Regions from separate parts of the Cupriavidus sp. H18C1 genome, predicted to be linked through region 1. Evidence: predicted binding sites of a transcription regulator. Region 1 holds the regulator's gene; each other region holds the start of a gene.

What was found. The regulator HrcA, encoded in region 1, represses chaperone genes, less so after heat shock. The targets are predictions, from matches to a motif close to TTAGCACTCNNNNNNNNNGAGTGCTAA.
Region 2: the regulator HrcA is predicted to act here: its motif matches at 3,128-3,154, upstream of rpoH (RNA polymerase sigma factor RpoH).
Region 3: the regulator HrcA is predicted to act here: its motif matches at 8,298-8,324, upstream of groES (co-chaperone GroES).

Annotation. Positions count from the first base shown of each region.
Region 1 is NZ_CP186008.1:717,593-727,425, forward strand. Features, by position in the region: gene nth (endonuclease III) at 1-525, shown strand, start outside; gene OJJOAM_RS03340 (malonic semialdehyde reductase) at 601-1,188, opposite strand; gene OJJOAM_RS03345 (DMT family transporter) at 1,273-2,205, opposite strand; partial or broken gene OJJOAM_RS03350 (DUF1841 family protein) at 2,462-2,894, shown strand; gene OJJOAM_RS03355 (phospholipase A) at 3,032-4,333, shown strand; gene OJJOAM_RS03360 (thioredoxin family protein) at 4,453-4,869, opposite strand; partial or broken gene grpE (nucleotide exchange factor GrpE) at 4,959-5,550, opposite strand; gene OJJOAM_RS03370 (hypothetical protein) at 5,815-6,000, shown strand; gene OJJOAM_RS03375 (RNA-binding S4 domain-containing protein) at 6,037-6,432, opposite strand; partial or broken gene hemH (ferrochelatase) at 6,429-7,545, opposite strand; gene hrcA (heat-inducible transcriptional repressor HrcA) at 7,610-8,647, opposite strand; gene OJJOAM_RS03390 (NAD kinase) at 8,750-9,667, shown strand; gene recN (DNA repair protein RecN) at 9,731-9,833, shown strand, end outside.
Region 2 is NZ_CP186008.1:1,500,227-1,510,059, reverse strand. Features, by position in the region: partial or broken gene OJJOAM_RS07085 (NCS1 family nucleobase:cation symporter-1) at 1-1,477, opposite strand, end outside; gene rpoH (RNA polymerase sigma factor RpoH) at 2,101-2,997, opposite strand; gene OJJOAM_RS07075 (pirin family protein) at 3,495-4,370, shown strand; gene ybiB (DNA-binding protein YbiB) at 4,453-5,469, opposite strand; partial or broken gene OJJOAM_RS07065 (CmpA/NrtA family ABC transporter substrate-binding protein) at 5,655-6,975, opposite strand; gene OJJOAM_RS07060 (ANTAR domain-containing response regulator) at 7,009-7,569, opposite strand; gene OJJOAM_RS07055 (fumarylacetoacetate hydrolase family protein) at 8,067-8,771, shown strand; gene maiA (maleylacetoacetate isomerase) at 8,776-9,423, shown strand; partial or broken gene ftsY (signal recognition particle-docking protein FtsY) at 9,517-9,833, opposite strand, start outside.
Region 3 is NZ_CP186008.1:2,934,052-2,943,884, forward strand. Features, by position in the region: partial or broken gene OJJOAM_RS13615 (molybdopterin cofactor-binding domain-containing protein) at 1-231, shown strand, start outside; gene OJJOAM_RS13620 (hypothetical protein) at 417-2,240, opposite strand; gene OJJOAM_RS13625 (winged helix-turn-helix domain-containing protein) at 2,564-2,854, shown strand; gene OJJOAM_RS13630 (alpha-amylase family glycosyl hydrolase) at 3,168-4,835, shown strand; gene OJJOAM_RS13635 (alpha-amylase family protein) at 4,900-6,528, shown strand; gene OJJOAM_RS13640 (sensory rhodopsin transducer) at 6,596-6,982, shown strand; gene OJJOAM_RS13645 (TIGR03557 family F420-dependent LLM class oxidoreductase) at 7,052-8,053, shown strand; gene groES (co-chaperone GroES) at 8,426-8,716, shown strand; gene groL (chaperonin GroEL) at 8,824-9,833, shown strand, end outside.

The DNA of each region.
Region 1 (9,833 bases):
CAGGCGACCGACGTCGGCGTCAACAAGGCCACCCGCAAGCTGTTCGCGATCGCGAACACGCCGCAGAAGATCCTGGCCCTGGGCGAGTCCGGCCTGATCGAGTACATCAAGACCATCGGCCTGTACAAGACCAAGGCCAAGCACGTGATGGAGACCTGCCGGATCCTGGCCGAGCGCTATGGCGGCAAGGTGCCGGCCGATCGCGAGGCGCTGGAAGCGCTGCCCGGCGTCGGCCGCAAGACCGCCAACGTGGTGCTGAACACCGCCTTCGGCCATCCGACCGTCGCGGTCGACACGCACATCTTCCGCGTCAGCAACCGCACCGGACTCGCGCCCGGCAAGACCGTGCAGGCCGTCGAGATGAAGCTGCTGGAGGTGGTGCCCGACGAGTTCCTGCACGACGCGCACCACTGGCTGATCCTGCACGGCCGCTACGTCTGCAAGGCGCGCAAGCCCGAATGCTGGCATTGCGCGATCGAGACGTTGTGCGAGTACCCGGACAAGACGCTGCCGCCGCGGCTGTGACCACGCGAGCAGCCAGCGCGGTGACCTGATCGTCCGTCGACCGGTCACCCGGTCACTGGTCACCCTTTCACCCGATCAAACGATCCGGCAGGCCTCGTCGAAGCTCAGGCGGGGGTTGCGCGGGAACAGCTTGTCGGCGTCGCCATAGCCGAGGTTGATCAGGAAGTTGACCGACCATTTGCCGTCGGGGAAGAACGCCGCATTGACCTTGGCCGGGTCGAAGCCGCCCATCGGGCCGCAATCGAGGCCGAGCGCGCGCGCCGCCAGGATCAGGTAGGCGCCTTGCAGCGAGCTGTTGACCAGCGCGTCGCGGGCGATTTTCTCCGGCTGGCCCACATACCAGGAACGGGCATCGGCGTGCGGGAACAGCCTGGGCAGCTGCTCGTGGAAGGCGGTGTCGAAGGCGACGATCGCGGTCACCGGGGCCGAGCGGGTCTTGTCGACGTTGCCCGGCGACACGCATTCGACCAGCTTCGCCTTCTGCGCCGCGGTCTTGACGAACACGATGCGGGCCGGCGTGCTGTTGGCCGCGGTCGGGCCGAACTTCATCGCCTCGTACAGCTGATGCAGCACGGCGTCGTCGATCTGCCGGTCCTGCCAGGCGCTATGCGTACGGGCCTCGGTGAACAGTTGGGCGATGGCGGCCTGGTCGAGCGGTTTCATGCGGATTCCTAAGGGAAGTTCGGGAAAGGGCGCATTCTACCGGCGCGTCCCGTCCCTTCCCCGCCAAGGATTTCAGCAAGCCGTTCAATTTTGTTGTACAGGCGCGGGGGCCGTGCCCTTGCGCGTCAGCCACAGCACGCCGGCCAGGATCAGGCCGCCGCCGATGGCCTGGGTCATGCCGATCTGCTCGCCCAGCAGCAGCGCGGCCAGCAGCACCGTGACCACCGGCTCCAGCGTGGACAGCATCGAGGCCTGCGCCGCGCCGAGCCGTTGCAGGCCGGCGAAGAAGGTCAGGATGGCCAGCACCGTCGACAGCAGCGCGATCGCCGCCAGCGCCAGCCAGCCGCCGGCATCGGCCGGAAACTGCGGCGGCAGGCCGGCGACTCCCCGGGCCAGCGCGGCGCCGACATAGACGACGGCGGCCGCGGTGCAGACCACCGTGGTGGTCGCCACGGGGTGCACGCCGGGCGTCAACCTCGCGCCGACGATGATGTAGACGGAGTAGATCAGCGCCGACGCCAGCCCGAGGCCGATGCCGAGCGCGCTGCCCTGCCCGCCGCCGACGGTCAGGCCCGCGCCGACCGAGCACAGCACCAGCGCGGTCACGGCCACGCCGGTCAGCTTCTCCTTCAGGAACAGCGCCGCCATCACGGTGACGAAGACCGGATACAGATAGAGCAGCAGCGCGACCAGGCTGGCCTGCGCATGGTTCAGCGCGCTGAAGAAGCAGAACGACTGGCCGACATAGCCAATGCCGCCCATCGCCGCCAGCGCCAGCACGCGCGGCCACGGCGGCAGCGCGATCCGCTGCCAGCGCATCACCGCCGCCAGCGCGATCGCGGCCAGCACGAAGCGCACCGACAGCAGGCCATAGACGTCGGCGCCCGCGTCATAGGCGAAGCGGGCGAAGATCGCCATCGCGCCGAAGGCGCTGGCCGAGATGGCGATCAGCAGCACGCCGGCCAGCTTGTCGCCGGCGTGCCGCAGCAGGGTCGATGAGCGAGGGGTAGCGGTCATGGAGGGGGGCCGGGCCCTGTGGCGAGGTCTACGGAAGGTCCAACGTCAGGTCGAACACGTGGAACGGGTCGAATCGGTCGAACCGGTCGAACGGGTCGAACGCGCTCGAACGCTGGTAAAAACGCCCGGTCGAACGGCACGCCGGACGATCCCGCATTCTAGTCGGCAGGCGGCCCCTGCGGCACAGTGGCGATGCCATGCGCCGTGGACCGGCGCCGGCAAGCCCGCGGGCCGTCGTTTTACAATCCGCCCCATCATGTTCAATCCCTCCCGTGAAGAAGTCCGCCGGTTCTTTTTGCGAAGCCTGGCGCAAGCAAGGCGCCAACGAAGTCCTGACGCCGCTCGAGGCGATCGCCGTCGACTGGATCCGCCACCACCCCGAATACCACGACCAGCTGGCCGACGCCGACGCGGCCGTCGCCGAGGAATTCACGCCGGAGCGCGGGCAGACCAACCCCTTCCTGCATCTGGCCATGCATCTGTCGATCGCCGAGCAGGTGTCGGTCGACCAGCCGCGCGGCATCCGGCAGGCGTTCGAACAGCTGGCGCGCCGGCTCGATTCGCCGCACGAGGCCCATCATCAGATGATGGAATGCCTCGGCGAGATGCTGTGGCAATCGCAGCGCAGCGGGCTGCCGCCGGACGGCGAACACTACATCGCCTGCGTCCAGCGCCGCGCCCGCGGCTGATTTCCGGTGGATCCCCGGGCGAGCGCCCGTACAAATCGTCACAGCTAGCCCGGGCGGCGACGTGCTAGGCTTTGCCGCGTTGCCATTCCGGGCCGTGCCATGCGTCATATCCGGCACGCCCCTCCAAATTTCCCATGATGCCGATGCTCCGAAGCCCGTCCGCGGGTCGTCGTCCGCGCCTGCTCGCGCCCGCCGCCGCTGTTTCTGTCGCCCTCGCCGCCCTGTGCGCGCCGTCCGCCCACGCCGCGATCGCGCTGCTGCAGCCGCCGCGCGTGCTGGACGGCGCGCAGCCGCTGCGGCTGACGCTGCTGGTGACCGCCGACACGGCCAACCGCAGCTATCTGGTGCCCGATACGCTCGAAGTGGTCGCCTCGCCCGAAATGCTGGCGCCGATGCGGATCACGATGCGCCGGATCACGCCGGGGCCGGCCACGGTGCGCCTGCGCCGCGGGGAAAATCGCACCATCCAGTACCAGGGCGAGATCCCGCCGACGCTGCGCGGCCAGATCCGGCTCGATCCGGTCGGCCTCGACGCCGCGCCGGTGCTGGTAACGCTGAACCAGTCGGGCATCGCGCCTCCCGCCACCGGCGCACCGCCGGCGACGACCGCGGCCGCGCCGGCCGATCACGACGACCAGCAGGCGGATATCGCCGCGACGCCCGTCGAAACGGTGGTCCAGCCGAAGGGACCGGGGCAGCCGGTCTACGACCAGCCGATCCTGTCGGGCGGCAGCCGGCTGACCTTCAACGATCCGATGTACTACGCCGTCGGCGCGCACGGCGGCGCCAATGCCAAGTTCCAGTTCAGCTTCAAGTACCGGATCTTCGAAGGGCGCGACCCGAACTCGCGCTACTGGCTGGACAATCTGTACGTTGGCTACACGCAGTTCTCGCTGTGGGATCTGTCGGAGGAATCGAAGCCCTTCCACGACACCAACTACCGGCCAAGCATCTTCTATTACCTGTCCGATACCGGCGTGCGCAATCGCTGGATCAGCCGGCTGTCGGTGGCCACCGGCCTCGAACACGAATCGAATGGCCGCGACGGCGACCAGTCGCGCAGCATCAATACGCTGTTCCTGAAGCCGACCTTCCACTTCGGCGAGACGGACGACTGGCACTGGACCGTGACGCCCAAGCTCTACTACTACCTGGAGAAGAGCGACAACAGCGATATCGCGCGTTACCGCGGCTTCATGGATCTGCGGGTCGCCTACGGCAAACCCGATTCGTGGGAGCTGGCGGCGACGGTGCGCAAGGGCACCCGCCAGTGGTACGGCAGCGTCGACGCGCAGTTCACCTACCCGATGGGCCGGTTGATCCCGGGCACGGCCGGCTATCTGATGGCCGGCTACTTCGTCGGCTATGGCGAGAGCCTGCTCGACTACAACCGCAAGACGCCCTGGCAGTTCCGCATCGGCTATTCGCTGAACCGCTGAGAGGCTGAGCGCCGGCGACCGCCGAGCCGCTGCGCGCGGGCGATGGTCGGGGCTCCGAGCGCACGCGACCGCTGGGACGCCGGGCGCGCCGGGCCGCGGGTTGCGGCCCTACCGGACCGTCATCCGGCGAGCGGCTTGCCGCTGGCCTTCAGCCGCGCGTTGGCAACCGCCGCGGAGAACTGTCCGATGCCATGCCACCCGGTGGCGCGGCCGAGCTTCTTGCCGCGGTGGAAGAACATGAACACCGGGATGCCGTACAGCCCGAAGCGCCGTCCCAGCGCGGGATAGGTGTAGACGTCGGCGTGCAGCCAGTGCAGATCGAGCTCGCGCAACGGGTCCGGATTGGCCAGCATGGCCTTCTTGGCCATCTCGCAGTTGTAGCAGTCCTCGCCCCAGAAGAACACGCAGACCAGCTCGTCGCCGGCGGCGGCGAGCGCATCGTCGATGGTGTCATGATCGACCGCGCGCATGCCGAAGGCCTCGAACGCGCGGTGATCGGTGTGGGGCGCCGGCGCTGCGCCGAACGGGTAAGGCATCGCATTTCTCCACAAACGAGAACGCCCGGTGCCGAAACGGCGCCGGGCGTGGCTGCGCATCGGAGGCAGGCCGGTCTGCCCGCCGACCCTTACTTCGGCGCAGCCACCGTCACCAATGCAGGCCGCAGGACCCGGTCCGCGATCAGATAGCCGCGTTGCAGCACGGCCACCACCGTATTGGGTTCCTGCTCCGAAGGCACCATCGAAATCGCCTGGTGCCGATGCGGGTCGAACTTCTCGCCGACCGGATTCAGTTCGACCATGCGGCCCTTCTCGAAGGCGCTGGCCAGCTGCTTGGCGGTCAGTTCGACCCCCCTCGCGCAGCTTGGCGATATCGCCCGAGCCATCGGCCAGCGCGGCCTGCAGGCTGTCCATCACCGGCAGCAGATGCTCGGCGAAGCTCTCGATGGCGAACTTGTGGGCCTTGGCCACGTCTTCCTGCGCCCGGCGCCGGATGTTTTCGGCCTCGGCCACGGCACGCAGATACAGATCGTAGTTCTCGCGTGCCTTGGCTTCCTGCTCGGCCAGCTGTGCGGCGAGCTGGGTCGCCACGTCATCCGCGGCTGCGGCGGGCTCGGTCGTCTGGTTGGGCGTGGCCGATTGCGCGGCTTGCGCTTCGGCGGCCTGGTCGGCGGACGAGGTCGGCGGCGTGTTGGATGGCGTTTGCTTCTGGTCTTCCATGTCGATCCGTTTCAGAACAAGTTGCGGCCGCACGGGGCGGTCCGCCTGGGGTCAATCGGAATTCAGCTGGCAACTGGTGGCGCCAAGCCGATATTTCAAGAGCGGACGGACATCTGCAGGAAACATCAGCTTACAAACTTAAACCAGTGCTGCGGGGAGTGAAATTGCTTTGCTGCAGTGCAGCTTCTAAGATAAATCCAAAAAAACGACAAAACTGCCGGGGTGCCGTCCCATATTGAAGTCTTTCCTGCCGGGGGTAAGGCCATGCGCAAGCTGCCGAAGCCGTCGAACAAAACGCCGAAGTTTTCGCTCTTCACCCTGCTGGTACTTCTTTCGCTGGCGGCCCTGACCGTCTTCATCTGGCTCTCCGACGGACTGACCCCACGCGACAGCGTCGACGGCGGCGCCGATCCGGCGCTGCGCCAATACATCATCCAGTATTCCCGCTGACACACGGCCCGCCCAGGCGGGCCGTGCCGCTTCGGTTCACCCTTTCAGATCCTCGATGCGGCGGCGGTCGCGCTTCGTCGGGCGCCCCTGCAATTGCGACGCCGGCTCCACATGAAGACGCCGCCGTTCGGCCTCGGCGGCGCGCCGCGTCCGACTTTCCTCGGTTTCCTCGTAGAGCGTCTGCGCCACGGATGCCGGCCCGCGGGCCGGGGCGATGCCCTTGACGACCAGCTCCCAGCGCTGCTGATGGGCGTCGATGCGGATCGTGTCGCCCGGCTTGACCTCGCGCGAATTCTTGCATGGCTGGCCGTTGACCTCCACCCGGCCCCGCTCGACGGCCTCCGCCGCCAGCGAGCGGGTCTTGAAGAAGCGCGCGCACCACAGCCACTTGTCGATCCGCTGGCGCGCATCGTCCTCGTATGACGGGTTCATGCCGCTGCCCCCCTTGCCTGCGCCAGCGAGCGCCTGGCCTCCAGTTCGTGCGCGTGCGGCAGCCGCAGGGGCCAGCCCTGCATATGCTGCAGCGCGATCTCCGACAGCGCGGTGATCCAGAACGGCGCGTCGTTCAGGCACGGAATGAAGTGGAATTCCTTGCCGCCGGCGACCTTGAATTCGGACTGTCCCTCCATCGCGATCTCTTCCAGCGTCTCGATGCAGTCGGCCGGAAAGCCCGGGCAGAACACATCGACCCGCGCGGTGCCGACCTTGCCCAGCTCGGTCAGCGTCGGCGCCGTATAGGGCTGCAGCCACTCGGCCTTGCCGAAGCGCGACTGGAAGGTGACCTGGTACTGGCCCGGCTGCAGGCCCAGCGCCTCGCCCAGCATGCGGCCGGTCTTCAGGCATTCGCAGTGATAGGGATCGCCCAGTTCGAGCGTGCGCCGCGGCACGCCGTGGAAGGACAGGATCAGCCGGTCGCCGCGCGCGAAATCCGGCGCGCCGTGCTGAGCCCAGTAGGCGCCGACCTGCTGGTGCAGCGCGCCGAGATAGGCCGGATGATCGTGGAAATGCTTGACCAGCCGCAGCTCCGGCTGATTGCGCCATTCGCCCAGCACGCGGAACAGCTCGTCGAAGGCGGTCGCGGTGGTGGTGCCGGAATACTGCGGATACATCGGCAGCGCCAGGATGCGCTCGCAGCCCTGGCGCCGCAGCGCCTCCATCACCGAGGGGATCGACGGGTTGCCGTAGCGCATCGCGCAGGCCACCGTCACGTCGTGCCCCTGCTGCGCCAGCAACTGCTGCAGCGCATGCGCCTGCCGTTCGGTATGGACCAGCAGCGGCGAGCCGGTCCGGTGCGCCTCGCGCAGCCAGATCGATTCGTACTTGAGCGCCGACGCGCGCGAGCGCAGCGGCAGGATCAGCCCGTACAGCACCGGCAGCCAGGCCGCGCGCGGAATCTCCACCACGCGCGGATCGGACAGGAACTGCTTCAGGTAGCGGCCGACCGCCTTGGGGGGTCGGCTCGTCCGGCGTGCCCAGATTGATCAGCAGGATCGCCGTGCGGGGCGCCTGCCCATGCCGATAGGCCGGTTCTGCGGTAAATGTCATAGGGATTCCGGTATCGCGCGGGCGCGAAGGCCGCCCTGCGCGTGGCGGCCCGCCCTGGCCGCCATCAGTTCTGGCTGCTCAGCGCGCTCGACAGCAGCCGCGCCGTGATATCGACGATCGGGATCACCCGGTCATAGGCCATCCGCGTCGGGCCGATCACGCCCAGCGTGCCGACGATCTGGCCGTCGACCTCGTACGGGGCGGTGATCACCGCCATGTCCTCGAGCGGCACCAGCCGGCTCTCGCCGCCGATGAAGATCTGCACGCCCTCGGCATGGCTGGACACATCGAGCAGCTGCAGCAGGCTGGTCTTGTGCTCGAACACGTCGAACAGCCTGCGCAGCTTGTCCATGCTCGAGGCCAGGTCCTCGACCTCGAGCAGCTTGCGTTCGCCCGAGATATAGACCTGCTCGTCCTCGTCGGCCATCGCGCTGCTGCCGGCCTCGACCGCGGCCTGCATCAGCTCGGACATGTCGATGCGCAGCGCCTTCAGCTCGTCGCGCAGCCGCTCGCGCACCGTGTCGAAGCGCATGCCGGCGTAATGCGTGTTGATGAAATTGGCCGCCTCGACCAGCTGCGACGCGCTGTAGGGCAGTTCGGTCTGGATGATGCGGTTCTGCACGTCCCCTTCGGGCGTCACGATGATCAGCAGGATGCGCTTGTCGGACAGCCGCATGAATTCGATCTGCCGGAACGCCTGCGCGCGGCGCGGGGTCATCACCACCCCGGCGAACTGCGACAGGTTCGACAGCGTGCGCGCGGCCGTGGTGATCATCCGCTGCGGACTCTGTTCCTGCGCGCCGAGTTCGCCCTGGATCAGCCCGGCCAGCTTGGTGCGGTCGAACTGGTTGTCGAGCGGCTGGGCCGTCAGCATGGTATCGACGAACAACCGGTAGCCGCGCGGGGTCGGGATGCGCCCCGCCGACGTGTGCGGGCTGGCGATGAAGCCCATCTCCTCCAGGTCCGACATCACGTTGCGGATGGTCGCCGGCGACAGGTCCAGCCCCGAGTACTTCGACAGCGTACGCGAGCCGACCGGCTGCCCTTCGGCGATGTAGCGCTCGATCAGGGTCTTGAGAAGGGTTTTCGCTCGTTCGTCCATGGTGTCCCGATTTTACGCAAGTTTTGCGCGCCGGGGCTCGCGCTGGCACTCACTCCCCGGGCCGTGCTGACAATGGTCATGGCGGTATGGTCTAATCCGGGCATGTCTGCACACCCCAAGTCCGGCGCCGCGCACGCGCCCTTTCGCACGGTCGCCCTGGTCGGCAGGTATTCGACCGCGGGCATCGAGGGACCGCTCGAGGAACTGGCGGCCTGCATCCTGCGCAACGGCCAGGACGTGGTGTTCGAACGCGAGACGGCGCTGGCCACCGGGCTGACCGACTACCCCGCGCTGTCCGCCGAAGAGATCGGCCGGCAGGCCGACGTCGCCGTGGTGCTCGGCGGCGACGGCACGCTGCTCGGCATCGCGCGCCAGCTGGCCGGCTTCTCGGTACCGCTGATCGGCGTCAACCACGGCCGCCTCGGCTTCATGACGGACATCCCGCTGGAAGATGTGCAATCGGTGCTGCCGGCCATGCTCAGCGGCAACTACGAGCCCGAGAACCGCATGCTGCTCGAATCGCGCGTGATCCGCGACGAGGGCGTGATCTTCTCCGCGCTGGCCCTGAACGACGTGGTGGTCAACCGTTCGGGCATCTCCGGCATGGTCGAGCTGGCGGTCTCGGTGGACGGCTACTTCATGTACAACCAGCGTTCGGACGGCCTGATCGTGTCGACGCCGACCGGCTCGACCGCCTATGCGCTGTCGGCCGGCGGCCCGATCCTGCATCCGACGCTGTCCGGGCTGGTGCTGGTGCCGATCGCCCCGCATGCGCTGTCGAACCGGCCGATCGTGCTGCCGCACGACGCCGAGGTGTCGATCGAGGTCGCCACCGCGCGCGATGCCAGCGTCAACTTCGACATGCAGTCGCTGACCTCGCTGCTGCCCGGCGACCGCATCGTGGTGCGCCGCTCGGCCAAGACCATCAACCTGCTTCACCCGGTCGGCTACAACTACTACGCCACGCTGCGCAAGAAGCTGCACTGGCACGAGTACCCGACCGAAGACAACCGGCTCTGAGCGCAAGCGCGCCTCGCTGGCCCGATCCCCTCCCCAAGTCACCGCCGCCTTCCGTCTCCCAAGATGCTGCGCAGCCTGTCCATCCGCGATTTCGTCATCGTCGATACGCTCGACCTCGACTTTTCCGCCGGCTTTACCGTGTTCACCGGCGAGACCGGTGCCGGCA
Region 2 (9,833 bases), 780 kb from region 1:
GCGGCGCGCCAGCAGGCGGTACAGCACCAGCGCGATGCCCATGCCGATGAACCAGCTGTAGTTGGCCAGGCCCTGCCAGGCCGGCACTACCACGCACAGGATCGGAATGATCGCGGCCGGGATCATGGTGGCGATCGCCACCGGGTTGTAGCCCCGGGTGTACCAGTACTTGCCTTGCGGGCGCATCGTGTACAGGTCGTCGACGTCGACCTGCTGGCGGCGCACCAGGTAGTAGTCGGAGATCAGGATGCCGAACAGCGGCCCGATGAAGGCGCCCAGCACGTCCAGCGTGTAGTGGATGACCTGCGGGTTGTTGTACAGATTCCAGGGCGTGATGAAGATCGAGCCGACCGCGGCGATCATGCCGCCGGTGCGCCAGCTGATGTGCTTGGGCGAGACGTTGGAGAAGTCGAACGCCGGCGAGACGAAGTTGGCGACGATGTTGATGCCGATGGTGGCGATCATGAAGGTCAGCGCGCCCAGCACCATCGCGAAGGTGCTGTCGATATGGCTGACGGTCTCGACCGGATCGGTGATCAGCTTGCCGAACACCGGCAGCGTGGCCGAGGTGGTGATCACGGTCAGCAGCGAGAAGCCGAGGAAGTTGATCGGCAGCCCCCCAGAAGTTGCCCTTGCGCACCGCGCCGAAGTTCTTCGCGTAGCGCGAGAAGTCGCCGAAGTTCAGCATCGGGCCGGAGAAGTACGAGACCACCAGCGCGATCGCGGTCAGCATCACCGGCACCGCTTCCCAGCCGCTGTACTTGACGAAGCTCAGCGTGAAGCTGACGTTGCTCCAGCCCGCCTTGTTCACCAGCCAGATCGCCAGCAGGATCATCACCACATAGACCGCGGGGCCGGCCCAGTCGATGAACTTGCGGATGGTCTCCATGCCGGTCCAGAACACCAGCGCCTGCAGCACCCACAGCGTCATGAAGGCCGCCCAGCCCAGCGTCGACAGCCCGGCGAAGCCATGCAGCTTGACGTCGGCATAGGGTGCCAGCGACGGGAAGAAATGCAGCGCCAGCACCAGGAAGGCCGACGAGGCCAGGTAGGTCTGGATGCCGTACCACGCCACGGCGATCAGGCCACGGATCACCGCGGGGATGTTGGCGCCGAGCACGCCGAACGAGGCGCGGCAGATCACCGGATACGGCGTGCCGGTGACCTGGCTGGGCTTGGCCACCAGGTTGCAGAAGAACTGCACGATGACGATGCCGACCAGCAGCGCCGCCAGCACCTGCCAGCTGGTCAGGCCCAGCGCGAACAGGCTGCCGGCGGTGATATAGCCGCCGACGCTGTGCACGTCCGACATCCAGAAGGCGAAGATGTTGTACGTGCTCCAGGTCTGCTTCTTCAGCGGCGCCAGGTCTTCGTTGGTCAGCCGTTCGTCGTACGACGGCTTGATCAGCGCGTTGCCATGGTGGACGGACGCGCTGTCCTGCAGCTCGGCGGCGGCAGGCGCGGTGGTGTGCATCATGCTTGTCTCCTCAAGGCGATGCCATGCGGTGGCCGGCGCGCGGGCGCGCCGGGCGGGCGGTGTGGATCGAATGGATCGGGAATCCGCTCTCAGGATTTCTTTGTAGACAAGATTGTCTACAAAATCGTTTGTAGTTGTGTACGGATTTGTAGATCACGGCTCGGTGATTGTCAACATCACGGCGGACGGATGCGGGCAAACCCCGAGGAGGGGCGGCGCGTGGGTGCGGCGCGGGGCCGCGCGGGTGGCGTGGGGGGCGTCGGAGGGCGGTGGTGGCGGAATGCGGTGGCGGGAGGCGGTGGCGAGAGGCGGGAGGCGGGAGGCGGGATGCGGGAGGCGGGAGGCGGGAGGCGGGAGGCGAGAGGCGAGAGGCGAGAGGCGAGAGGCGAGAGGCGAGAGGCGAGAGGCGAGAGACGGGAGGCGAGAGGCGAGAGGCGAGAGGCGGGAGGCGGGAGGCGAGAGGCGAGAGGCGAGAGGCGAGAGACGGGAGGCGAGAGGCGAGAGGCGGGAGGCGGGAGGCAAAGAAAAGGGCCGGGTCCTTGCGGAACCCGGCCCTTCCCGCCGCCGTCCCCGCGCATGCGGGGGCCCGGCGGCTTACGGCTTGCTGCTTGCCTCGGCGTCCATCACGCAAACGCCTGCAGCGCGCCCTTCATCTTCTTCATCGCGGCGGACTCGATCTGGCGGATGCGCTCGGCCGAGACGCCGAACTCGTCGGCCAGCTCATGCAGCGTGGCGCCGCCCGAGCCGTCGTCGTTGACCTGCAGCCAGCGCGCCTCGATGATGCGGCGGCTGCGCGGATCGAGCTTGGTCAGCGCCTGCTCCAGGCCTTCCACCTGCATCCGGTCCTGGCGCTTGGCCTCGAGCACGCGGGTCGGCTCGTTATGGTTGTCGGCCAGGTAGGCGATCGGAGCGAACTCCTCCTCGCCGTCGTCGACCTGGCCCTCCAGCGCCAGGTCGCCGCCCGACAGGCGGGTTTCCATCTCCATCACTTCTTCGGGCTTGACGTTCAGCTCGCGGGCGACCGCGTCGATCTCGTCCGGCGTGAAGGTATGGGCGCCCTGCTTGTGGCTGCGCAGGTTGAAGAACAGCTTGCGCTGGGCCTTGGTCGTGGCGACCTTGACCATGCGCCAGTTGCGCAGCACGTACTCGTGGATCTCCGCCTTTATCCAGTGGATCGCGTACGACACCAGGCGCACGCCCTGATCCGGGTCGAAGCGCTTGACGGCCTTCATCAGGCCGATATTGCCTTCCTGGATCAGGTCCGCGTGCGGCAGGCCGTAGCCCAGATACTGGCGTGCGATCGACACGACGAGACGCAGGTGGGACATCACCAGCCGGCGGGCGGCCTCGACCGAGTCGTGGTCGCGCAGCTCGCGCGCGAGCCGCTGCTCCTCCTCGGCGGTGAGCATCGGAATTCGGTGGACAGCCTGGATATAGCTGTCGAGATTGCCCAGCCCGGCGGGCAGGGTCAGGGCCATGCTGTTGGCGCGCTGGGGCACCATCGGCAGGGTGTTGTTCATGGTGATCGAATCGGCAGACAGGACTGCGTTCACTCAGGGCTCCTTTCGCATCCGGCGGGCGGCGTGCCCGCGTGCCGGAAGCATCATCGGCGTTGTTGCCGGCGCTTCCCACACTGCAATGCAACGCATATTAGCACTCCATCCGGGTGAGTGCTAATTGGAGTCCGGCTCGCGGCGATAGTTCCAGGATATCGGAGAAAATGTTTCATAGCAGTCTACGTTGCCTGGAAGTCGCCCGGTAATCGCCCCGTGATCGCCCGGTGATCTCCCGGACATCGCCCGGACATCGCCCGGACATCGCCCGGACATCGCCCGGAAACGGCTCCGAAGCGCCCGGGTATCGCGCAGGTACCGCCGAGGTATCGCCGCGGAGACGGACACAAGTTCGTTAGAGGGCCGGCGTCGGCCGGGGTTCTGTGCAGGGACCATGCCATACGCCGCAAGGGCTACACTTGCCAGCATTGCGTCGATCCGCCCACGTCCTCGGAGTGTCAGCCATGTCCGCCATTGAACATTTGTTGAAACCGCATGTAAGAGATATCGGCGACTTCTCGGTGCGGCGTGTGCTGCCTTCCGCCGCCGCCCAGACCGTGGGGCCGTTCATCTTCTTCGACCATATGGGCCCGGTCGAACTGCCGCCCGGCCACGGTATGGATGTGCGTCCTCATCCGCATATTGGCCTTGCCACCGTGACCTATCTGTTCGAAGGCGAAATCGTCCATCGCGACAGCGTCGGCAGCGAACAGACGATCCGGCCTGGCGACGTCAACTGGATGACCGCCGGCAGCGGCATTGTCCATTCGGAGCGCTCGCCGCAGGCCGCCCGGGACGCCGGCCCGCGGCTGCATGGCATCCAGACCTGGGTGGCGCTGCCGCGCGAGCACGAGACCGTCGCGCCGTCGTTCTTCCACCATCCGGCGGCGACGCTGCCGCAACTGGTCCATGGCGGCGCCCGCATCACCGTGATCGCCGGCGACGCTTTTGGGGCGCGCTCGCCGGTGCAGGTGTTCAGCCGCACGCTCTATGCGGCGCTGGAACTGGACGCCGGCGCCAGCCTGGCGATTCCGCCCGAGCACGAACAGCGCGGCCTGTATCTGGTCGACGGCGCCGCCGCGATAGAGGGCACCCCGCTGCCGGCGGAGCATCTGGCGGTGCTGACGCCCGGTGCGGAGGCCACCGTCACGGCGCTGGAGCCGTCGCGCCTGATGCTGCTCGGCGGCGAGCCGGTCGACGGCCGGCGGCATATCTTCTGGAATTTCGTCGCCAGCAGCCGCGAGGCGATCGAGGAGGCGGCGCGGCGCTGGGAGAACGACGAATTCCCGCACGTGCCGGGCGAGACCGAGCGCATTCCGCTGCCGCCGCGGCGGGTCTGAACGAGGGGCGAGGGCCCAACTCTTCCGCGCGCCGGAAAGGGGTCAGGGAGACGGGCCGGGGCAGAGGCGAAGGGAAATTCCGCTACAGCGGACTGACCCAGCTGACCCGCGCGCTCTCCCGCAGGCAGCCGCGGATCGTCTCGATCTGCGTGGCGATCGGCGCCGGCACCGGCACGGCGCCGGACAGCACCTGGCGGATCCACGCCGCCGTCAGCGCCACGTCGGTGCCCGGCGGCAGCGCCGGCACGTCGGCGACCGAGCCCGACATCGGATCCACCAGCGTGCGCTGATGGCCGTCGTGCAGCCAGTCGATGCGGCTGCCGCGGCGGGCGTCGGCCACCACCTCGCCCTCGGTGCCGCGCGCCAGCAGCACGTTGGCCGGCTCGTGCGAGAAGTAGTCCGTCAGCGTTTCGCGGTATTCCGGGTGGGTGTAGCTGTACAGCCGCAGCGCCTCGGCCGGCGTATGCGCCCCGACCGGCTGCAGCATCTTGACGATGGTGTGCGAGGAATTGCGCAGCCCGATCACGGTGCGCTTGTCGAGCAGCGCCGACAGGGCCGGCGACAGCACGTCGATCGGCAGCACGGCCAGCGGGCCGGGATCGGCATCGCCGCCGCCACCGGGCTGCGCGAGCCGCCGCGCGGCTTCGTCCACCGTCGCGCACGGCGGGATCCCCAAGGCCTCGAACAGCATGATGCTGGTGACCCGCTGATTGAATTCGCGCGTGCCATGCACCAGCACCGGGATGCCCTCGCGCGCCAGCAGCAGCGCGAGCAGCGGCACCAGATTGGGCTGCTTGCGGGCACCGTTGTAGCTGGGAATCACCACCACCTGGCGCTCCGGCGCCGGCAGCGGCAGGCAATGCGCATGCGCGGCCTCCAGCATGCCGGCCAGCTCGTGCGGCGCCTCGCCCTTGATCCGGTACGCCATCAGCACGGCGCCCAGCTCGAGGTCCGAGACGCGTCCGGACAGCATCGCATCGAACAGCAGGCGCGCATCGTCGCGCGGCAGGGCGCGTGCCCCGGCGACGCCGCGGCCGATTTCCTTGATATAGGGCGCCGCGGAAAAAGCGGACGAGGTGTCGTGGCGGTCAGTGGGCATGTCGGTGTGCTAAGGGCAGTACGGTAAGGGCGGTGCGCAAGGGTAGTGCGAGGGCAATGCGCGCCCACTGCAATAACGGCAATGCGGTAACGGCGGTGCGGCAAGGGCGGTGCGGCAAGGGCGGCCGGTGAGGGCGCTTCCGGCCGATGATAGCGCGATACGCGCACACGGCTCGCCGGGCCGCCTCAGGCCCTGATCGCGAAGCCATCGGCATAGGCCTTCGGGTCCCGGCTGGCGTCCCACACCACGCCGTCCATCAGCTTCGCCGTGCGGAAGTCGCTCGCGGGCAGTGCCACCTGCGCGGCCGCGGCCGCCTGCCGGTAGACGTCGATCCGATTGACCTTGCGCGCCACCGCGAGATAGTCGGGGTGTTCCTTCAGCAGTCCCCAGCGCTTGTGTTGCGTCAGGAACCACATGCCGTCGGACAGGTAGGGATAGTTGGCCTCGCCGTCCCCGTGGAACCGCATCGCCTCGGGGTCGTCCCAGGTCCTGCCCAGACCGTTGGCATAGCGGCCCAGCATGCGGTCGAGGATCAGGTCCGTGTCGGTGTCGACATAGGACGGCGCGGCAATGGTCTCGGCGGTCCGGCGCCGGTTCGACGCCGATGCGTCGATGAAGCGCGAGGCCTCCAGCACCGCCGCCACCATCGCGCGCGCGGTGTTCGGATACCGCTGCACGAACTCGGCGGTAGTGCCCAGCGTCTTCTCCGGATGGTCGCGCCAGATGCCCTGCGTGGTCTCGGCGGTGAAGCCGATGCGATCCGCGATCGCGCGTGCGTGCCACGGCTCGCCGGCGCAGAAGCCGTCCATGTGGCCGACCCGCATATTGGCCACCATCTGCGGCGGCGGCACGGTGATCGCGCGGGCCTCCCGCAGCGGATCGATGCCGTTGGCCGCCAGCCAGTAGTACAGCCACATCGCATGCGTGCCGGTGGGGGAAGGTCTGCGCGAAGGTGTACTGGCGCGGCTCGCGCGTCATGTAGGCACGCAGGCTGGCGCCGTCCCTGACACCCTTGTCGGCCAGCTTCGCCGACAGCGAGATCGCCTGTCCGTTGTGGTTCAGGTTCATCAGCACCGCCATGTCCTTCCTTGGTCCGCCGATGCCCAGCTGCACGCCATAGACGAGGCCATACAGCACGTGCGCGGCATCGAGCTCGCCGTTGACCAGCTTGTCGCGCACGCCGGCCCACGAGGCCTCCCGGGTCGGCGTGATGCGGATGCCGTGCTTGCGGTCCAGCCCGAGCGCGGCGGCCATCACCACCGAGGCGCAATCGGTCAGCGGGATGAAGCCGATGCGGACCTCGGGCTTCTCGGGCGCATCCGAGCCGGCCGCCCACGCACCGGCGCGCACCGCGGGATCGACGAGCGTCATCACGCTGGTGCCCGCAGCGGTGGTCGGTGCGCGGCGACGGCGCTGGCTGGCGGGCGGCGCGTCGGCGCCGTGGCCCACGGCATCGGCAGCGAGGGCCGGGCGCCTGGGTTTGTCGGGACTGGGGCGAGAGGGCATGCAGGCTCCTGAAGAAAAGCGGCCACGGGCGTCCTAGCCCATCACGTCGATCACGCGCTGGGCGGCGTCGATCAGCTTGAGGCCGCGCTCCATCGCCATCGTGCGCAGGCGCTTGTAGGCCTCGTCCTCGCTGAGGCCGCGCGCCTGCATCAGCAGGCCCTTGGCGCGCTCGACGAGCTTGCGCTCGGTCAGCTTCAGCCGGGTCGCATCGAGCTCCGCGCGCAGCGCCTGGTCGAGCTGGAAGCGCGCGTAGGCGACGTCGAGCACGGTCTTGACCCGCTCGGCGCGCAGGCCGTCGACGATATAGGCGGTGATGCCGGCCGTCAGCGCGGCCTTGATGCGGTCGGCGTCGTCGTTGTCGGTAAACAGCACGATCGGGCGCGGCGCATGTTGGGTCGATACGCAGACGTGCTCGACCGTGTCGCGCGCGGCCGACTCCGACGCGATGATGATCAGGTCCGGCTGCCGCGCGGCGATGGCGTCGGGCAGTGCCAAGTCCGCGTCCACCGTCTCGACCTCGCTGAAGCCGGCCGCGGCCAGCCCCGCGCGGATCGTGTCGACGTTCAGCGGATCGGCGTCGAGCGGATCGCGCACCAGCAGGATGCGCAGCGGCCGCCCGGCCGTAGTCGGGGCGGCCGCTGCGGAAGCCCGGGGGCGGCCGATGGTACGGCGTTTGCTGCGGCCGATGCTGCGGCCGACGGAGCGGCTGCCGGAGCGGCTGACGATGCGGAACGCGCGGGCGAGGGAGGGGACGGGCGGCGATTCATGGTTCGGTCAGGCGACGGCCGACGTTCGGTGGTCGGCTTGCTCGCCGGCTTTCTGTGGCCTTCTGTGGCCTTGTATGGCCGCATGGGCGGCCGATGTCTGCCCCTGCCTTCATGCAAGAATCACGCCGGGTTTTGGGGCGTAGCCTTGCCCCGCGATGGGGCGGCCGGTGTATGCTGATGCCCTGCCGCGGGGCCCCGGGCGCCCCCGACGCGACCCGCAGGCCTTCGCCGCGCACCCTCGCGGGCCGGTCCCGCGCTGCGCTCGCCGCACCGCCCGGACCACCCTCCGATATCCATTCCAGAATCCATCCAGTGGAGAGATGCATGACCGAGGAGTTCGTATTCCAACCCCCCGCGCCCACCGGCGTGCCGGTGCGCGGCAGCAGCGCGCGTTTCCCGGTGCGGCGGGTCTACTGCGTCGGGCGCAACTACGCCGCCCACGCACGCGAGATGGGATCGGACCCGGACCGCGAACCGCCGTTCTTCTTCTGCAAGCCCAGCGATGCGGTCAGCCCGATCGCCGACGGCGTCGAGGGCACGTTCCCGTATCCGCCGGGCTCGAACAACGTGCACTACGAAGTCGAGCTGGTGGTCGCGATCGGCAAGGGCGGCCGCGACATCCCGGTCGAGCAGGCCGCCTCTCACGTGTTCGGCTATGCGGTGGGCCTGGACACGACGCGCCGCGACCTGCAGAACGAATCGAAGAAGACCGGGCGCCCCTGGGAGACCGGCAAGGCGTTCGACCATTCGGCGCCGATCGGCCCGATCGTGCCGGTGCAGGCCATCGGCCATCCCGAGCGCGGCGCGGTGACGCTGGCCGTCAACGGCGCGGAGAAGCAGCGCGGCGACCTGTCGGACCTGATCTGGTCGGTGCCGGAGATGGTGTCGTATCTGTCGAAGCTGTTCGAGCTGCAGCCGGGCGACCTGATCTATAGTGGCACGCCCGAGGGCGTGGGCCCGGTGGTCAAGGGCGATCGCATGCAATGCGCGATCGAAGGCGTGGGCGAACTGTCGGTCAAGGTGGTCTGAAGCGATGCTCAAGCTCTACAGCTATTTCCGTAGTTCCGCGGCGTTCCGCGTGCGCATCGCGCTGGCGCTCAAGGGCCTGCCCTTCGAATACGTGCCGGTGCATCTGCTCAAGGATGGCGGCCAGCAACTGAGCGAGCAATACCGCGCGCTGAACGCCAATGCGCTGGTGCCGACGCTGCTCGACGACGACCACGCGCTGTCTCAGTCGATGGCGATCGTCGAATACCTGGACGAGACCCATCCCGAGCCCGCGCTGCTGCCCGGCACGGCGCTGGACCGCGCCTACGTGCGCGCGCTGGCGCAGTCGATCGCCTGCGAGATCCATCCGCTGAACAACCTGCGCGTGCTCAAGTACCTGAAGCACACGCTCGGTGTCAGCGAGGAAGCGAAGGACGCCTGGTACCGCCACTGGATCGAGATCGGCTTCGACGGCCTCGAGGCCACGTTGACGCGCGAGGGCAAGGCGGGCCGCTTCTGCTTCGGCGATACGCCGACGCTGGCCGATATCTGCCTGGTGCCGCAGGTCTTCAACGCGCAGCGCTTCCAGGTCGATCTGGAGCCCTATCCGACCATCGTGCGGATCTTCGAGGCGTGCATGGCGCTGCCGGCGTTCCAGCAGGCCGCACCGAAGGCGCAGCCCGACGCGGAATAGCCGACGCCGCCAGGCGAAGGGACGTCAATGAAGAACGGGCGCCGCTGTTTCCAGCGGCGCCCGTTTTTATTTGCCGTCGCGCTTGACGCGCGATCAATCGCCGAGCAGGGCCCGCGCGAACTCGTCGGCCTTGAACGGCTGCAGGTCCTCGACCTTTTCGCCGACGCCGATGAAGTAGACCGGCACCGGGCGCTGGCGCGCGATCGCGGCCAGGATGCCGCCCTTGGCGGTGCCGTCCAGCTTGGTCACGATCAGGCCGGTCAGCTGCAGCGCATCATCGAAGGCCTTGACCTGCGCCAGCGCGTTCTGCCCGGTGTTGGCGTCGATCACCAGCAGCGCTTCATGCGGCGCGGTGGGCATCGCCTTGCCGATCACGCGCTTGACCTTCTTCAGTTCTTCCATCAGATGCA
Region 3 (9,833 bases), 1.2 Mb from region 1:
GGCTTTGCCATCGAGATCGACAACGGTGCGGTGAAGAACAGCAACTTCGGCGACTTCCCGCCGGTGCGCATCAACGATGCGCCGCCGGTGGAGGTGCACTTCGTGCCGTCCGACGATCCGCCCACCGGGCTGGGCGAGCCGGGCGTGCCGGTGATCGCGCCGGCGGTGGCCAACGCGGTGTTCAAGCTGACCGGCAAGCGCCAGCGGCAGTTGCCGTTCGTGATGGCGTAGGCGAGGGTGGCAGCGTCGCGGAAAGCGCGACGTAGAAGCGCGACGTAGAAGCGCGACGTAAGAGCGCGACGTAGAAGCACGACGTGGAAGCACGACGTGGAAGCGCGGCAGTAGAAGGCAGAAGCGGCCTGCCCTGGTTGGGCCGGCCGCTTCCGCTTCCGTGCGCCTGTGTTGCGTGACGGCGGTTATAGCGCCAGGTAATGCGCCATCAGCCGCGGCATCGACATCAGCCGGACCGTTTCGGCGCCGTCCGCGTTCGGCAGCGCGACGCGGAGGAGCCCGGAGGCGTGGGCCGACAGTCCGCCCTGGCGCGCGACCGGCATCGTGCGCGTCAGCGAGATCGAGCCCGACACCGCCCGCTGCCCGGTGGCCGAATCTTCGAAGACCAGAGGCTGCGGCGTGTCGATCTCGACCGCCATGCTCATGCCGCGCAGCTTCAGCGCCGCCTTGCCCGTGCCCGAGCCGACATCGCTGCTGGCATCGAGCCGCACCTGCATGCCCTGCGTCATCGTGGTGGCGCTGCCGCCGGGACGCGTCATCGTGAAGTACTGGCTGTCGATGCGCACCAGCGGCGTGGTGCCCGCCACCAGCGGCCCGCCGGCGCTGGCCGGATCCCCGAAGGCCAGCCAGTCGGTCCACATGCCTGCCGCCTGCAGCAGCGGCTGCGGGGCGGTCGCGTCCGCGCTCGACAGCGTGACGTCGAACTGCACCTGTCCGCTCGCGCCGAAGACGCCGGGTTCTCCCGCGAAATACGTCACCGTCATCCGGCCCGAGCGCGCCAGCGCCATGCCCGACAGCGGCTCGCGCGTCAGGCATTGGCTGTAGTCGAGCGTGAAGACATCGCCGTGGTCGAGCATGCCGTTGGGCGTGGCATCCTCGTAGGCGATCGTGACCTCGCCCTGCGTACGATCGCCGACGGTGCAGGAATAGGTGATCGAACCCTTCGTCCGCGCCTCGTTCAGCCGCGCCGGTGTTTCGGCGCGCAGCAGCAGCGGCAGGGCGGCAGCGCGCATGGTGGCGGTCAGGTCTTCGCTGTCTACCGGCGCGAGCCTGGCGATTTCGGCAGTGCGGGCGGCCACGTCCGGTTGGACCGGCATATGACTCTGCATCAGTACCGTGGCGCGGTCCGCGACCGCCCCGAGATTCGTCGCGTCCCTGGCCGCGCGCGGATCGAGCAGCCAGGCGTGGAGGGCCAAGTCCACGTAGCCTTTGGTCCAGTCGCTGACGTACTCGGGCGATCGGCCCGCCCTGTTCTCGTGGATGGCCTTGGCAAACATCGCCGCGAAGTTGGCGAAGCTGTTGTCCGATATCGCGGCCAGGCCGGCAGCGGTGGCATGCTGCTGTTCGCGCAGCGCGTGCAGCGTTGCCGCGACGACGCCGGAGGTATCGGACGGCAGCGCCGAATTGCCCGACAGCGGCCGCGAAATCGGCGTGGGCACCACGCGGGCATAATCGGGCGGCAGCAGCAACGCCTTGGCGATCTCCGGCTCGAGCTCTTGCTTCATCCGATCGATGGCGGCCGTCATTTCCCGCTTGAGCCGGGCGACCTCTTCGCCGTTCGCCGTCTGGATCGCTTCCTGATTCGCGCGCAGCGAGTCCACCACCGGCGACGGCAGATGCAGCAACAGCTCGTCCAGCATGCTGACCGGCTTCGTACCCTGGACCTTGCAGATGTCGGCTACCAGCGCGCGAATCTTCTCGGAGGGGCCCAGAGCCTGCGGCTTGCCGGTGGCCTCGTCGAAGAATTGCGCGGAGGGGCCGCCGCTGACCGTGATCAGGCCCGGACCGCAGTCGGCCTCGGGAACCGTCAGCGTGATCTGCCCGACGTCGCCGATCGTGCCCGAGGCGATGACGCCCGCGCCGCCCAGTCCCCGAACCGACACCAGGCCATGCAATAACGTGCCCAGATGCGGCTGTACCGTCAGCGAATAGGTGACCGGCGCGGGCGGCGTGCCGTTGTTGCCGCCGGTATTGCCGTTGCCGGCGTGGCCGCCGCCCCCCATCGCCATCGCCGCCGCATGCCGCAAGCGTAGCGACCGCGATGGCCGCCAGCGCGCGCAGCGCGGTGCGCGCTGTGTTGCCTTGCTTCATTTCCCTTCTCCCGTCCAAGGCATCGATGCGGCGCGCCCGTTGGGGGCGACGGCCCGATGCCGACCCGTTGTTGTGTATGGCTCTGCTATGGCCTTGCTATGGCTCTGATATGACCCTGCGTCGGCGGTGCGCTGCAATATCGCGCCCCGCGCCGGCGCCGCGTAGGCTAGCACAACGGCTGCGTGTGTCATCCCCCCGAACGCGGCTTGCCATTGCCGGATGTGGCGCCTAATGTACGGACATGGACCCCAAGCAGGAAGCCACCTTGAGCTATGCCTTGCTGACCGATCCGGCGCGTGCCGACATCTGCCGCGCGCTGCTGGAGGCCGGCGAGGACGGCATGCCCGCCGCCGACCTGGCCGCGGCGGTCGGCCTGAACCTGCGCCGCGCGGGCCGGATCTTCCAGGAGCTGCTGCAGGCCGACATCGTGGCGCTGACCGTGCGGGACCGGCAGGTGTGCTACAGCCTGAAGGCCCGGCGGGAAATCCGGCAGGCCCTGGGATATATCGAGGATTCCGGGCTGCTGTCGTAGCTTCCCAAGCGCGGCTGCGCCGCCAGCCTCTCGCCCGAGCTTCTTGCCAAGCCCGTTCCCAAGCCTCTTCCCCGGGCACGTTTTCCGCTTTCCCGATCCATCGCGCCGAACCCCCGTCGGAAAAAATTACCGCGCCCGCGCAGGATTTGCGCATCGGGCCCGCGGCGGCGCCGCGTCCATATCGATGGGGCTTCGGACGACACCGCAGATGCCGCCAGACAGGCATGGAAGCTGCATCGATGGGCGGATGACAACCGTCATTGCCAGCGTGCCCATGAATGTGAACGTCCGTGCCACCGTACCGCCCGGGGCCATGCCCGGCCCGCAAGCCGACCCCTCGCAGACCGTCGAAGCGACGCGCGACACCTCGCTCTGGTGGAAGAGCGCCGTGGTCTACCAGATCTACCCGCGCTCCTTCGCCGATGCGAACGGCGACGGCGTCGGCGACCTGGCCGGCATCATCGAGCGGCTGGACCATGTGCGCGCGCTGGGCGCCGACACCATCTGGATCTCGCCGATCTATCGCTCGCCGATGGCCGACGCGGGCTACGACATCAGCGACTACTGCGATGTCGATCCGGTGTTCGGCTCGCTGGCCGATGCCGACCGTCTGATCGGCGAGGCGCATGCGCGCGGCCTGCGCGTGCTGCTCGACTTCGTGCCGAACCACACGTCGGACCAGCATCCGTGGTTCATCGAATCGCGCTCGTCGCGCGACAACCCGAAGCGCGACTGGTACATCTGGCGCGACCAGCCCAACGACTGGCGCGCGGCGCTGGGCGCCGGCAGCGCCTGGACCTGGGACGAGGCCACCGGCCAGTACTACCTGCACCTGTTCCTGCCGCAGCAGCCGGACCTGAACTGGCGCAATCCCGAGGTCGTGCAGGCCATGCACGGCGTGCTGCGTTTCTGGCTCGACCGCGGCGTCGACGGTTTTCGCATCGACGTCGCCCACTGCACCGGCAAGGACCCGACCTTCGCCGATCATCCGCGCTGCCTGGCCGGCGAGCCGCTGGCCGACTTCAACGACGACCCGTACAGCCACGAGGTGCTGCGCGGCATCCGCAAGCTGGTCGACAGCTATCCCGGCGACCGCGTGCTGGTCGGCGAGGTCAATATCCGTTCGACCGCCACCGTGGTGCAGTACTACGGCGCCGGCGACGAGCTGCACATGTCGTTCAACTTCCCGCCGCTCGATGCGCCCTGGGACCCGGTGGTGTTCCGCACCTGCATCCGCGAGGTCGATGCGCTGCTGCAGCCGGCGCAGGCGTGGCCGACCTGGGTGCTGTCGAATCACGACAACGAGCGCCATCGCACCCGCTACGGCGGCTCGATGCGCCGCGCGCGCGCCGCCGCCGTGATGCTGCTGACGCTGCGCGGCACGCCGTTCATTTTCCAGGGCGAGGAACTGGGGCTCGAGGACGTCGTGGTCGAGCCGGCCCAACGCGTCGACCCCGGCGGACGCGACGGTCCGCGCGGACCGATCCCGTGGGATTTCGCGCCGCCGCATGGCTGGCGCGCGGCCCGCACCTGGCTGCCGTTCCCGCCCGAGGCCGCGACGCTGTCGGTGCAGTCGCAATGGTCGCAGCCCTCGTCGATGCTGCATCTGTACCGCACGCTGATCGCCACGCGCCGGGCCAGCCCGGCGCTGCGCCTGGGCAGCTGGGAGGAATTGCCGTCGCCGCCCGAGGTGCTGGCCTATCGCCGCCGGCATGGCGACGACAAGCGCGTGGTCTGCATCAACTTCGCCGACCGGCCGTTGCCGGTCGATCTCGAGGGCGACTGGCGCGTCGCGATCGACAGCCTGCCGGAAGGGCCGGACCGCCGCTTCGACGGCATGCTGCGGCCGGAGCAGGGCGTCCTGCTGGAGCCGCTGCATCGGCCACGGCCGCAACAGCAGCAACAGCAGCAACAGCAGCAACAGCAGCAACAGCAGCAACAGCAGCAACAGCAGCAACAGCAGCAGCCACCGCGGCCGTGATCGATGCGGGCGGCGCGGCACCGCGCGCCCGAGGTCGCCGTTCAATCGTCAGCAAGGAGAGTCCATGCGTTCGCTCTGGTACCGCAATGCGATCATCTACCAAATCGACGTCAGCGTATTTCGCGACGGCAATAACGACGGGTGGGGCGATCTCCAGGGTTTGACGGCGCATCTCGAATACCTGCGCGGGCTCGGCGTGACCTGCATCTGGCTGTCGCCGTTCTACCAGTCGCCGTTTCGCGATGGCGGCTACGACGTCACCGACCATCTCGCGGTCGACCCGCGCTTCGGCGACCTGGCCGACATGGTGGCGCTGCTGGAGAAGGCGGAGGAACTCGGTATCCGCGTGATGGTGGAACTGGTGGCGCACCACACGTCGGATCAGCACCGCTGGTTCCAGGCGGCGCGGCGCGACCGCAATTCGCCGTACCGCGACTACTACGTCTGGGCCGACGAGCCGGAGGAGACCCACGTCAAGCCGATCTTCCCGACCGTCGAGGACAGCGTCTGGACCTGGGACGAGGAGGCGGGGCAATACTATCGGCACGCCTTCTATTCGCATCAGCCCGACCTCAATATCGCCAACCCGGCGGTGCGCGCCGAGATCGAGGACATCATGTCGTTCTGGCTGCGGCTGGGCGTCTCGGGATTCCGCATCGACGCGGCGGGGCACATGATCGACGGGGCGAAGGAGGCGGACCCGCGCGACGACGGCTTCTGGCTGCTGAACGACCTGCGCGCGTTCGCGACGCTGCGCCGCTCCGACGCGGTGCTGCTCGGCGAGGTCGACGTGCCCGCCCAGGACTACGCGCGCTACTTCGGCAAGGGCCATCGGCTGACGCTGGTGTCCAACTTCTTCCTGAACAACTTCCTGTTTCTTGCGCTGGCGCGCGAGCGCGCCGAGCCGATCGAACGCGCGCTGCGCGAGCAGCCCGAGCCGCCCGAGCGCGCGCAATACGCGGTATGGGTGCGCAATCACGACGAGCTGGATCTCGAACGCCTCAGCGAGGCAGAGCGCGAGGAGGTGATGCAGCGCTTCGCGCCGGACGAGGACATGCGCGTCTACAACCGCGGCATCCGCCGCCGGCTGCCGCCGATGCTCGATGGCGACCAGCGCCGCATCGCGCAGGTCCATGCGCTGCTGTTCTCGCTGCCGGGCACGCCGATCCTGCGCTACGGCGAGGAGATCGGCATGGGCGAGGACCTGTCGCTGAAGGAGCGCCATGCCGTGCGCACCGCGATGCAATGGTCCGACGAGGTCAATGGCGGCTTTTCGCCGGCCGATCCCGGCTCGCTGCCGGTGCCGGTGATCCGCGAGGGGCCGTTCGCCTACGACAAGGTCAACATCTACGACCAATTGCTGCGCGACGATTCGCTGCTGGCCAAGACGGGCAAGATGATCCGCGCGCGCCTCGGCATGCCGGAGATCGGTTACGGGGAATGCACGGTGATGGACGTGGGCTGCCCGGCGGTGCTGGCGCTGCGGCACGAGCTGGATGGGCAGGTGGTCTTCACCTTCGCCAATCTGTCCGGCAAGGACGTCGAGGTGGGGCTGCCCGATGTCGAGGTCGGGGAGCTGCGCGACATGCTGGTCGACGGCCCGTATCCGCCGCCGCAGAACGGGGCCCATGCGCTGAAGCTGCGTGCCTACGGCTATCGCTGGCTGCGGCAGCGGCCGTGCTTTGCGCCGTGATCGTCGACACGGTGGACGGCCTGGACACTGCCAATCCCGCCACTGGCGAACAACAAAGGAGAAACCGATGGAAGCGATCGGACAACGGCGCTGGGTGATTGCCGAAGGCTATCTGCCGCCGACCGACCCGGCCGCGAGCCGGCAGTTGAACAGCCACGAGGCGGCCTGCCTGCTCAATACCGGCGATACCGAGGCCAATGTCACCGTGACGATCTTCTATGCCGACCGCGAGCCCGTGGGCCCCTACCGGCTGACGGTACCGGCTCGCCGCACGCTGCATCTGCGCTTCAACGATCTGCGCGACCCCGAGCCGATCCCGGAGGACACCGACTACGCCAGCGTGATCGAGTCCGATGTGCCGATCGTCGTGCAGCACACCCGGCTCGATTCGCGCCAGGCCGCGCTCGCGTTGATGACCACGCTGGCGTATCCGGCCCCGGCAGCGGCCGGCTGAAGGCCAACTGACGGCCAGATGACGACCCGAAGACGGCCGGCCCATCCCCATCCCGCCCAGGAGTCCGCCATGCCCTTGATCGGCTATCACGCCTCGCACGAACAGTTCTCGCCGGGCGATCTGCTGCGCTACGCGCGCGCCGCGCAGCTGGCCGGCTTTACCGCGCTCAGCTGCTCCGACCACTTCCATCCGTGGAGCGAGCGGCAAGGAGAGAGCGGCCATTCCTGGTCCTGGCTCGGCGCCGCGATGGCGACGGTCGACCTGCCGACCGGCGTGGTGGCATGCCCGTTCGGCCGCTACCACCCGGCCGTGGTCGCGCAGGCCGCGGCGACGCTGGAGGCCATGTTTCCCGGCCGCTTCTGGATCGCGCTGGGCACCGGCGAGGCGCTGAACGAACACATCACCGGCCGGCCGTGGCCATCGAAGCCCGAGCGGCAGGCCATGCTGAGCGAATCGGTGGACGCGATGCGCGCGCTGTGGCGCGGCGAGGAGGTGACGCACCGCGGCAGCATCGTGGTCGATCGCGCGCGGCTCTATACGCTGCCGCAGCGTCCGCCGCCGATCTTCGCCGCGGCGCTGACCGAGCAGACCGCGCGTTGGGCGGGGCAGTGGGCCGACGGCCTGATCACGATCTCGGGGCCGCGCGAGACCATGCGCGCGGTGATCGACGCCTTCCGCGAGGGCGGCGGCGAGGCCAAGCCGGTCCATATCCAGGCCAAGATCGCCTATGCCGACCCGACCCAGGGCGACGAGGCGGCGCGCCGGATGGCCTACGAGCAGTGGCGCACCAATGTGTTCGACAGCGAAACGGCGGCAAATCTGGCGACCCCCCGCCGAATTCGATGCCCGCGCGCGGACGGTGTCGCCGGACGACATCGAGCGGGCGGTCCGCATCTCCTGCGACGCCGCCCAGCAGGCGGCCTGGCTGGCCGAGGACCTGGCGATGGGCGCCGACGCGGTCTTCCTGCACAACGTCTGCGGCAACCAGCAGGCCTGGATCGACGCCTGCGCGCAGACGGTCTTGCCGCAGCTGCGGGGCGGGGTGTGAGAGCTTTCCCGTCTCCTCCGTGAAGGGGCCGGTGTCTCGAGTCGAAAGGCGAAAATCGCCGGGTCCCCGCTTGCAAGGGGGGACGACGGTAGAGGGAGGTCGCCTCCCCGGGGCGACATCCGCCTGAAAAAATACCGGCCGCACAATATAAGAGACAATGCCCGTCCGGCCTTGCCCGGCGCGGGGGGCGCGACGTTTTTCCTTCCTTTATGCGGGTAAACCCGTATTCAGACCTCGTCTTGAAAACCCGAAACCCCGTCCCTATAATTAGCACTCGCCGGGTGCGAGTGCTAACAGCGTGCTGTAGCCTGCATCCGGCGTCCGATTTCAAGGGTCTCCGCACTCCCGCGGTGGCCACTTTGCAAATAAATGCTCACTTGTACTAAGGAGTCCGTATGAATCTGCGTCCTTTGCACGACCGCGTGATCGTCAAGCGTCTGGACAACGAAACCAAGACCGCTTCCGGCATCGTGATTCCCGACAATGCTGCCGAGAAGCCCGATCAGGGTGAGGTGCTGGCCGTCGGCCCGGGCAAGAAGGATGACAAGGGCGCGTCGATCGCCCTCGACGTCAAGGTGGGTGACCGCGTGCTGTTCGGCAAGTACGCCGGCCAGAGCGTGAAGGTGGATGGCCAGGAACTGCTGGTCATGCGCGAAGAAGACATCATGGCGGTCATCAACAAGTGATGTCGCTGTCCGGGCGCCGCGCGTCCGGAACCCCTGGGCGCCCGGCTCCGCCGCGGCGGCGATCGCGCCCGGGACATTTCCCGTACAGAATTCTGGAGATCTAGAACATGGCAGCTAAAGACGTAGTGTTCGGCGACAGCGCTCGCCACAAGATGGTCGAAGGCGTGAACATCCTGGCCAACGCGGTCAAGGTGACCCTGGGTCCGAAGGGCCGCAACGTGGTGCTCGAGCGCAGCTTCGGCGGCCCGACCGTGACCAAGGACGGTGTGTCGGTCGCCAAGGAAATCGAGCTGAAGGACAAGCTGCAGAACATGGGCGCCCAGATGGTCAAGGAAGTCGCTTCCAAGACCAGCGACAACGCCGGTGACGGTACCACCACCGCGACGGTGCTGGCCCAGTCGATCGTGCGCGAAGGCATGAAGTACGTTGCCGCCGGCATGAACCCGATGGACCTGAAGCGCGGCATCGACAAGGCCGTTGGTTCGGCTGTCGAAGAGCTCAAGAAGCTGAGCAAGCCGACCACGACCAGCAAGGAAATCGCCCAGGTTGGCGCGATCTCGGCCAACAGCGACGAAGTGATCGGCAAGCTGATCGCCGAAGCGATGGACAAGGTCGGCAAGGAAGGCGTGATCACCGTCGAAGACGGCAAGTCGCTGGCCGACGAGCTGGAAGTCGTCGAGGGCATGCAGTTCGACCGCGGCTACCTGTCGCCGTACTTCATCAACAACCCGGACAAGCAAGTCGTCCAGCTCGACAACCCGTTCGTGCTGCTGTTCGACAAGAAGATCTCGAACATCCGCGACCTGCTGCCGGTGCTGGAGCAAGTCGCCAAGTCGAGCCGTCCGCTGCTGATCATCGCCGAAGACGTCGAAGGCGAAGCGCTGGCGACCCTGGTGGTCAACAACATCCGTGGCATCCTGAAGACCGCCGCCGTCAAGGCGCCTGGCTTCGGCGACCGTCGCAAGGCCATGCTGGAAGACATCGCCATCCTGACCGGCGGCACCGTGATCGCCGAGGAAGTCGGCCTGACGCTGGAAAAGGCGACCCTGCAGGACCTGGGTCAAGCCAAGCGTGTCGAGATCGGCAAGGAAAACACCATCATCATCGACGGTGCCGG